3 regions of the Rouxiella sp. Mn2063 genome follow, and region 3 is predicted to be linked to each of the others. Evidence: predicted binding sites of a transcription regulator. Region 3 holds the regulator's gene; each other region holds the start of a gene.
What was found. Region 3 encodes PurR, which represses purine synthesis genes. Its sites were predicted from a motif close to CANGCAAACGTTTGCNTG; they were not measured.

Region 1 (3,283 bases), 280 kb from region 3:
TGGGTGTGCTATCGCTGCAGGCGTAGCTGCTGGCATCTACCCGACTCTGGCTGAAACAGGGGAAGCGCTGGTACGCTGGGAGAGAGAATATCAGCCTGACGAAACCAATCACCTTCTCTATTTGCAGCAGAAAAGCAAATGGCAGGCCATTTACGCTGACCAATTAGGCCTGGTAGATAAACAACTAACAACATCAATGTGGAAAGCGCCGGGTCTCTAGACGTATTACTTGAACATATTGCTCTAAGGCCGTGGTTCCGGCTAATCAGCCAGGTAAATTACACCGCTCGATCATAGAAATCATTTTCAGCTATAGCTGGTGCAGGCATTAATCGGTCATGCATAATCTTGATGGCATCACCTAACACCATCGCTCTCCCTGCTAGCGTTAAACGTTCCTGTGCTAGCAGACACAAGCTGGCATGATCGCCTGATTCAACCACCAGCACTAACGCGGGTTGCCCGTTTTCCATCAGATTAACCAGCGCGACTTCACCATTATCTGGCTGAAAAGGGTTTGGCTGCTGCATAAAGTGCCAGCTTTTTGGCATCAGAGGTTTTAAGAAGCGGAAGGCTACCAAAGCATTGAGTACTAACTCAGCACGTTGCTCACCTGAGAGTTTTATTTTTTTGCATTTCTCTTCAAAATCAAAGTAAAGGGCTGCATCATCAACACAGAAACAACATTCAGAAAATGCGTCTGGCGTCAGCATTTTTGCGGCAAAGCGAGAACGAAAAATCATACCATTGGCCAAATCCAACATGAGCCGGTCGTGTTCAGTATCAAAATACCAACGCCAATTATCATCTGGTTTGATTTTCATTAATGCTTTCCTATTTGCCACTAAAACGATTTTTAATGAATGCACCCTTTCGAAAAATACTAAGACTATTTACCACCGAGTTAAATCAGACAACTCTATGTACGAAAATAATGTTGAAACTTTGCTCAGTGGATGAAATATAGACGAGCCAGAAGTATAAATAAACCCCTGGCAAGTCTTTAGGCTAAAAATATTAGATATGAGTAACAATATCTTTAATCAAACGTGGCCCCTGATAGATAAAGCCGGAATAAATTTGAATTAATGTCGCACCTGCTGCCATCTTTTCACGGGCGGCAGTCAAAGAATCAATCCCGCCTACGCCAATAATAGGCAATTGGCCTTTAAGCTCTTCTGACAGCATACGAATAATTTCAGTACTCTTCATCTGTACTGGACGGCCGCTTAACCCGCCCGCTTGCTCACAATAGTCCAGTCCTTGAATTAAACTGCGATCCAAGGTGGTATTAGTGGCAATAACGCCATCCATATTATGGCGAACTAAACTGTCCGCTATTTGGATCAATTCTTCGCGAGAAAGATCCGGCGCGATCTTTACCGCTACCGGTACATATTTATGGTGACGTTGTTGTAATTCGAGTTGCTTACTTTTGATCGCTGAAAGCAAATCATCCAGCGCTTCACCATACTGTAATGTCCGCAGTCCAGGAGTATTTGGTGAGGAAATATTAATCGCGATATAACCTGCATAAGGATAAACCTTTTCCATACAGATTAAATAATCGTCTTTTCCATTCTCAACCGGCGTGTCTTTATTCTTGCCAATATTAATCCCAAGGATCCCGCCAAAATGTGATTTCTTAACATTATTGACTAAATTATCAACGCCGTGGTTATTAAACCCCATCCGGTTAATGATCCCTTCGGCAGGAACAACGCGGAATAGTCGCGGTTTGTCATTGCCATCCTGAGCACGTGGCGTGACCGTTCCAACCTCAACGAAACCAAATCCCATCGCACCAAAGGCATCGATACATTCACCATTTTTATCCAGACCTGCGGCCAGCCCCAATGGGTTCTTAAATGACAGGCCCATACAACTGACAGGTTTAGTCGGTAACGACTGGCGGATTAAAAACTCGAAAGGCGTACCAGAAATGCGGCCAAGTTGGCGGAAAGTTAATTCATGCGCCCGCTCGGCATCGAGTTGGAAGAGTGCTTTTTTAACGAAAGGATAAAACATGGATGCTCCTACGGGTCCCGGGGTTAGTCGGGGCGGTATTATCGGCTAACCTTGCGTGAATTGGAAACGATTCACCATAAATATCAGATTTTCACGCAATCGATACCGTCTTTTAACCTGACTGCTACGAAAGCTCAGCATCTCGCAGCAATCCCGCATCAATACTGCTTATCAGTTTTTACACTTTTCAAATTCACAATTGAGATTTCCCGTCCTTAGGCGATGCCTGTTAGTTTTATCTTACTTGTCTAATATGAATTTTTTTTATAATTGTAATAAGGGGTGATTATGCGCGTTATATCTCTGGCTGGCAGCCCACGCCAACCTTCCCGTTCTACTGCACTATTAGAGGTAGGTGAACGCTGGTTAACCGCACGCGGCGTTGAAGTGATCTCCTACCGTCTACAAGATTTTGCGGCTGAAGATTTACTCTTTGCCAATTTCGCCAGCCCCCAACTCAAACAGTTGATTGCCCAGTTAGAAAGCGCAGATGGCCTGATTATTTCAACGCCTGTCTATAAAGCCTCTTTTTCTGGCGCATTAAAAACCCTATTGGACTTGCTGCCTGAGCGTTCACTGGAACATAAAGTCGTATTGCCGCTGGCAACCGCCGGCTCTATCGGCCACATGCTAGCTATCGACTATGCGCTTAAGCCAGTACTGACCTCATTAAAAGCGCAAGAAGTTTTACAGGGTGTATTTGCTGACGACACCTTGGTTAGTGACTACCAAACTTTCCCGCCAAACCTGCAACCGACATTAGAAGAACGATTGCTCGAATCTTTGGACAACTTTTATGTGGCATTAAGCCGCAAACCGCTTATTGCAGCCCGTCAGAGACAAACCGCCAGCGTATAAGATTGATTAACAGGAGTGATCAGCATGATCTCATTGAAGTCATTAACCCAGATTGGCACTAAATCTTTACCGCTTCTGGCACTAATTGGTGGTTTATTCACCGCAAATATTGGCTATTCACAAGAAAAGGATCCGGCGCAATTACGTATTGCTTATCAAAAAGGATCGCTTGGATTGGTCATCGCCAAATCTAACCAATTGCTGGAAAAACGTTTTCCAGATACCAAAATCAGTTGGGTTGAATTTCCTGCTGGTCCACAAATTCTTGAAGCGCTAAATGTTGGCAGTATTGATCTTGGTGCAACCGGTGATACTCCCCCGCTGTTTGCCCAAGCGGCAGGTGCTAATTTGCTGTATATCGGCGATGAACCGCCGAAACCAAAAGCCGAAGTTATTC
Region 2 (3,283 bases), on a different contig from region 3:
TAGACTGATTCTCGATGTGGCGCATAATCCCCATGCGGCGGCTTATTTGGCCGAACGTTTGGCGGCGTTGCCAAAACAAGGCGGGAAAGTGCGTGCGGTAGTCGGGATGTTATCTGATAAAGATATCGCGGGTACCTTGTCTACTCTCAAGGGGCAGATTGATCTGTGGTATTGCGCGCCATTAGACGGGCCGCGCGGGGCAGATGTTGCGCAGTTGGCACAACATCTGGAAAACTGCTATCAATTTGATGATGTACTGAGTGCCTGGCAACAGGCGATGCAGGATGCTGATAGTCAGGATATTGTGATTGTTTGCGGATCTTTTCACACGGTAGCGCAGGTTATGGCTGCAATAGATACGGGGAATACCAGTGGCAAGTAAGTTTCAAAATCGTCTGGTGGGTACCGTAATTTTGGTGGCGCTGGGCGTCATCATTTTGCCAGGATTACTGGACGGCAAAAAAAAGCATTATGAAGATGAATTTGCGTCAATACCTTTAGTGCCAAAGCCGGGTGATCCTCACGAGCAAGATGCATCGGGGTCTGTGACACAATCTCTACCGGCACAGCCGCCTGAAGGAGCCAAAGAGGCGATTAACGCGGGTAATCCTGCGGCATCAACCACGGCGCCAGCAAATGGTGCTGATGACGTTGATGATGCGCCTGACGATAGCCAGAACGCCTCAACGCAAGCTCCGCCAGCGGTGACGACATCTCGCCAAACGCAATCTAAACCGGTCACACCACCGAAGCATACAGAGCAGAAAACAGCGGATGCCAAAGCTGCTGATACTCGTGCTGCGCAAAACCGTTTGGCGGCCGAGCAGAAAGCGGCGGAGCAAAAAGCCGCCCAACAGCGTTTGGCTGAGCAGAAAGCAGCGGAACAAAAAGCGGCGAAGCAGCAGCGTTTAGTTGAACAGCGTATCGCTGAGCAGCAAAAGATTGAGGAGCAGAAACTTAAGGCTGCACAAGCTCAATCTACTGCGCAAAGTAAACCTCAAGCGGAAAAACCGCAGCAGCAGGAAAAAACGCAGCCAGAAAAAGCGCCGGCAGGACAGGCTTACATTGTACAACTCGGTGCGCTGAAGAACGCCACGAGAGCCACGGAAATTGTTGCCAAGCTGCGTTTATCAGGTTTCCGTGCTTATACGGTGCCATCAACACCGGTACAAGGCGAGATAACCCGCGTGTTTGTCGGTCCAGAAGCCAACAAGCAAAAACTGGAAGCCTCACTACCAGAGTTGCAGAGTCAGAGCGGTTTGAATGGTGGGTTGATACGCGCCTATAACGCAGCTCACTAATCCCCGTCATCCTTCGAGATGCAGGGGCGTTGGCTGCCCTTACTTGCCCCAGTCACTTAGTTATCTAAGCTCCTGGGGAGGCGTTCGGTTGCCGCCTACCTGCCTCTCGAATGCTATAGGGGATTTCCCCGTTATTTTTCGAGATGCAGGGTCGTTGGCTGTCCTTAGTTGCCCCAGTCACTTAGTTATCTAAGCTCCTGGGGACTTTTGCGTTCGTAGGGGGGGAACATAAGTTAATCAGGGCACAACTTTTTGTGCCCTTTTTTCGTAAGAAGCAAGAGGTCATGTTTCTTATGTTTTTGCGGCGATTGATGTTTTTTTCATCGTCATTATTAATTTCTACAACCGGCAGATTTCCGCTACGCAAACGTTTTCTTTTTCTGTTAGAATTCGCCGCGAATCGGATGCCGGGAGGCGATTTTGCACTTAAGGACTGTTAAGGATTAAGTTGCTCAGTCGTTTTTTACTGGAATAAGTCATGGTCTGGATTGATTACGTCATTATTGCGGTTATCGGGTTTTCTGCATTAGTCAGCCTGATACGGGGCTTTGTTCGCGAGGCTTTATCACTGGTAACCTGGGGCTGTGCCTTTTTTGTTGCCAGTCATTATTACAGTTACCTCGCCATCTATTTCACGCGTTTCGAAGATGAAGTCGTTCGAAACGGGATCGCCATCGCCATCTTGTTCATCGCGACGTTGATCGTAGGTGCGATTGTGAACTATGTGATTGGGTCGTTAGTAGAACGTACCGGATTATCTGGCACCGATAGGGTGTTAGGGGTGTGTTTCGGCGCACTGCGCGGCGTGTTGATCGTATCAGCACTGCTGTTCTTCCTGGATACGTTTACTGGCTTTTCACAAAGTGAAGACTGGAAACAGTCGCAATTGATCCCGCAGTTTAGTTATATCATCAGGTGGTTCTTTGACTACCTGCAGAGCACGTCGAGTTTCTTGCCAAAGCATCTTTAGTTTTGGCAGCGCTGATGAGGAAAAGACAACATGTGCGGTATTGTCGGTATCGCCGGTTTTATGCCGGTAAACCAGTCGATTTATGACGCGTTAACGGTGTTACAACACCGTGGGCAGGATGCCGCAGGCATCGTCACCATTGATAGCAACAACCACTTCCGTCTGCGTAAGGCGAATGGCTTGGTGAAAGATGTATTCGAAGCTCGGCACATGCAACGTTTGCAGGGCAATATGGGCCTGGGTCATGTTCGCTATCCTACAGCTGGTAGTTCCAGCGCTTCCGAGGCACAACCGTTTTATGTCAACTCACCGTTTGGGATCACCTTGGCCCACAACGGTAATCTGACCAATGCGCATGAATTAAGAGACACGCTGTTTGAAGGGGCGCGTCGCCACGTTAATACCTCTTCAGATTCAGAAGTCCTGCTGAATATTCTGGCCAGTGAGCTAGATCGTTTCCAGCATTACCCGCTGGAAGCTGACAACATCTTCGCTGCTGTTTCAGCAGTTAATCTGAAGATTCGCGGTGCTTACGCGTGTGTGGCGATGATTATCGGTCACGGCATGTTGGCCTTCCGCGACCCGCACGGTATTCGCCCGCTGGTTATTGGCAAACGCCAATTGGCCGACGGTCGCAATGAATATATGGTGGCGTCTGAGAGCGTGGCGTTAGATACGCTGGGCTTTGAATTCCTGCGTGATGTTGCACCAGGTGAAGCCGTCTATGTGACAGAGCAAGGGCAATTGTTCACGCGTATGTGCGCTGAGAACCCGCAATATAACCCTTGCCTGTTCGAGTTTGTCTATTTTGCCCGTCCAGACTCTTTCATCGATAAAATTTCTGTCTACAGCGCACGTCGCCGGATGGGACAGAAATTAGGTGCTAAAATCGCCCGTGATTGGGAAGATTTGGACATTGATGTCGTGATCCCTATTCCAGAAACGTCTTGTGATATCGCACTCGAAATCGCCCGTATTCTGGATAAGCCTTATCGTCAGGGCTTTGTGAAGA
Region 3 (3,283 bases):
TGCGTGATGCAGCGCCAATCAAACGTGGTGAGTTAGAATCTGGCGACTTGGTATTCTTTAAGATTTCCAAGCGCGGTGCCGCAGACCATGTTGGTGTTTATCTTGGTAATGGTAAATTTATTCAGTCTCCTCGCACAGGTGAAGACATAAAAATCAGTTACCTTGCGGATAACTACTGGCAAGATCATTACGTAGGCGCTCGTCGGGTCATGACCCCTAAAACGATTCGTTAAATAGTCAGTTAGCTCATCTTTGATGAAGAGCATTTAACGAAGTGTTTCCGTGATAACTGAGAACACACAGTTATCGACAAGAGAATGATAATAAAATAAGGGAAATCCCATTTAGGGATTTCCCTTATTTTTTATCGCTACCCTGCTTTGGCGAAGTCAGTGCTACATTGGCAAAGTAACTAAGGCATCGGTACAGTAGTCAGCCAACAACAACGCCTAGCGACGCCCAACTCAGTGCATCACCGCAGTAAAGCTGAAGATCAAGATCATCGCCAATGCGCAAACCGTGGTGATTAAAGACATTTTTAGATTACTATCCATACATCCTCCTTTCATGATGAACGCCGAGAATACTTATAATCATAACGAGCCAAACAGACATTGGCCATACAACCAGTAGCCACATAAAGAATAGCCATACAATTATTATGCCATTGATATATTCTCATAGCCGCTACCATTTTCCTATGATCTCTAACAAAGAGCGCCATCTTCGTAGTCAGCTTAAATTTTTCTTCCACTTTTCCGCAATATAAGAGAAAATTCGCGGTTACCGCCCTGCGATGTAACGGCTGCTTATCTCAGCCCCCTTTCAGGTTCTCTGCTGAAATCAATACAAACGATTTTGCTGCGTAAAGAAATTATCGCAGTTAAATAAACGCAGGCAAACGATTAACATAATGCTAACGTGCTAGTGCACGCGGGTTCAGGAGTTATTTTTTCCATGGCAACGATTAAAGATGTCGCTAAGCGTGCTGGCGTCTCAACCACGACGGTATCGCACGTCATCAATAAAACACGTTTCGTCGCCGAAGAAACCAAGGAAGCTGTGCGGGCTGCTATTAAAGATTTGCATTATTCTCCTAGTGCCGTCGCCCGTAGTCTTAAGGTCAACAACACCAAATCAATAGGGTTATTAGCCACATCAAGCGAAGCGCCCTACTTTGCTGAAGTTATTGAAGCCGTGGAAAACAGCTGTTTTGCCAAAGGCTATACGCTAATTTTATGCAATTCGCATAACAACCTAGAGAAACAGCGTGCTTACCTCGCCATGTTGGCGCAAAAGCGTGTTGATGGCTTACTGGTAATGTGTGCTGAATATCCAGCAGAATTGCTTGGCATGTTGGAAGAATACCGCGCTATCCCGATGGTGGTCATGGATTGGGGCGAATCGCGCAATGATTTCACCGACTCCATCATTGATAACGCCTTTGACGGTGGGTATTTGGCAGGACGTTATCTTATCGAGCGTGGCCATCGCGATATCGGCGCAATACCAGGCCAACTCAATCGTAATACCGGTGGTGGGCGCTTTAATGGCTTTGTTAAAGCGCTGACAGAGGCCAATATTCCCGTACGCGACGAATGGATTGTTCAAGGCGACTTTGAGCCAGAATCTGGATATCAGGCGATGCGACAGATCCTTTCACAGAAAAACCGTCCTACCGCAGTATTCTGCGGCGGTGATGTCATGGCAATGGGCGCTATCTGTGCCGCTGATGAAATGGGATTACGGGTTCCACAGGATATTTCAGTGATTGGCTATGATAATGTGCGCAATGCCCGTTATTATTCACCGCCACTCACAACGATTCATCAGCCGAAAGAACGCTTAGGTGAGATGGCGTTTACGATGCTATTGGACCGTATTATTAATAAACGTGAAGAACAACAAACCATAGAAGTTAAGCCTAAGCTGGTTGAACGACGCTCGGTTGCTGACGGACCTTACCGAGATTATCGCCGCTAAGCTTGCCATTAATACCCCACTAAGGATGCCAGACTGGCATCCTTTTTAGTTATCACGCAGCCATTCCTGGTTCAGCGTAATACTATCGCCTAAATAGTTAAGTAGCCACGCAAGAGCGGGCGACTGATTGTTCTGATCCCAAGTTAGACAGCATGGACTTTCCGGAAAGGTATTACTTAAGGTCAATGCGGTTAGTTTGTTCTGAGCAATCCAGGGTGAGACCATATGCACTGGCATCATGCCAACACACAACCCATCGAACAAACAATCAAGCGCACAAGTCCAATCAGGTACAACCAATCGACGCTGATTATCCAATGTCCAGGTATCACGTTTGGGAAGATTCCTCGATGTGTCCTCCAGACATAATGCAGGATAATGGCGCAGACTGTCGTCGTGAAGTGTCCCAGGCATTGCCGCCAATGGGTGTGTTGGGCTGACGACACAATGCCAATCCATAAATCCCATATCGCGAAAGTTAAAACGACCGCCTGCAGGTACCGCCCGTGTCGCACCAATAGCGACATCTGCACGACCATCTACCAGAGCATCCCACACACCGTTAAAGACTTCATTATGTATAATCAGCTCGGTATCTGAAAATTCGCGATAAAAGTCTACGACTAATCGCCGGAGCCTGGCTGGCTTTACAATACGATCGACAGCTACGTTGAGTTCTCCTCGCCAACCGTTGGCAACTTGTTGGCATTGGCGACGTGTGGCATTCATTTTTTTGATAAGTGATCTTGCTTCATCAACGAAGAGCCGTCCGGCCGCGGTCAATTCAACATCACGATGTCGCCGTTCAAACAAACTAACAGCCAACCACTCTTCAAGCTGGCGGACCGTATAGCTGATGGCAGAGGGCACGCGATGAAGTTCTTGTGCTGCAGCGCTAAAACTACCGGTTCTGGCAACAGTATCAACGACATCTAATGAATATTCTGACCACATATTTACCTTCAAAATTTTTCACAACAAGCCGCAAATATTAGCATTTCACAAGTTTTTCGCCATCTATTAGACTCCCGCACTCTTCTATAATGATTCGCAGTCTCGCGTTTATCCTTTCAAAACTAATAAAGTTGGTGTCATGAAACCCTCATTTGGATTTTTATTTTATCTGGCAGGCCTGAGTATGCTGGGCTTTTTAGCCACGGATATGTACCTTCCTGCCTTCAGTGCCATGCAAAGTGAACTCAATACAACTGCCGGTGCAATTAGTACTAGTTTGAGCATTTTTTTAGCGGGATTTGCTGCCGGCCAATTGGTTTGGGGACCGTTGTCCGATCGCTGGGGC

Region 1: pyrD (quinone-dependent dihydroorotate dehydrogenase) is a predicted target of PurR. The motif match lies at 2,121-2,138, and genes of this name have one in related genera.
Region 2: cvpA (colicin V production protein) is a predicted target of PurR. The motif match lies at 1,662-1,679, and genes of this name have one in related genera.

What each region holds. Positions count from the first base shown of each region.
Region 1 covers NZ_JBMOUD010000003.1:117,899-121,181, reverse strand. Annotated here, with positions in the region: gene lsrK (autoinducer-2 kinase) at 1-220, shown strand, start outside; gene ACL9RG_RS05915 (cell division protein ZapC) at 279-824, opposite strand; gene pyrD (quinone-dependent dihydroorotate dehydrogenase) at 1,018-2,028, opposite strand; gene ssuE (NADPH-dependent FMN reductase) at 2,317-2,886, shown strand; gene ACL9RG_RS05900 (sulfonate ABC transporter substrate-binding protein) at 2,911-3,283, shown strand, end outside.
Region 2 covers NZ_JBMOUD010000001.1:52,930-56,212, forward strand. Annotated here, with positions in the region: gene folC (bifunctional tetrahydrofolate synthase/dihydrofolate synthase) at 1-382, shown strand, start outside; gene dedD (cell division protein DedD) at 372-1,301, shown strand; gene cvpA (colicin V production protein) at 1,780-2,271, shown strand; gene purF (amidophosphoribosyltransferase) at 2,302-3,283, shown strand, end outside.
Region 3 covers NZ_JBMOUD010000003.1:395,804-399,086, reverse strand. Annotated here, with positions in the region: gene ACL9RG_RS07260 (C40 family peptidase) at 1-233, shown strand, start outside; gene ACL9RG_RS07255 (YnhF family membrane protein) at 465-554, opposite strand; gene purR (HTH-type transcriptional repressor PurR) at 958-1,983, shown strand; gene punR (DNA-binding transcriptional activator PunR) at 2,029-2,937, opposite strand; gene punC (purine nucleoside transporter PunC) at 3,077-3,283, shown strand, end outside.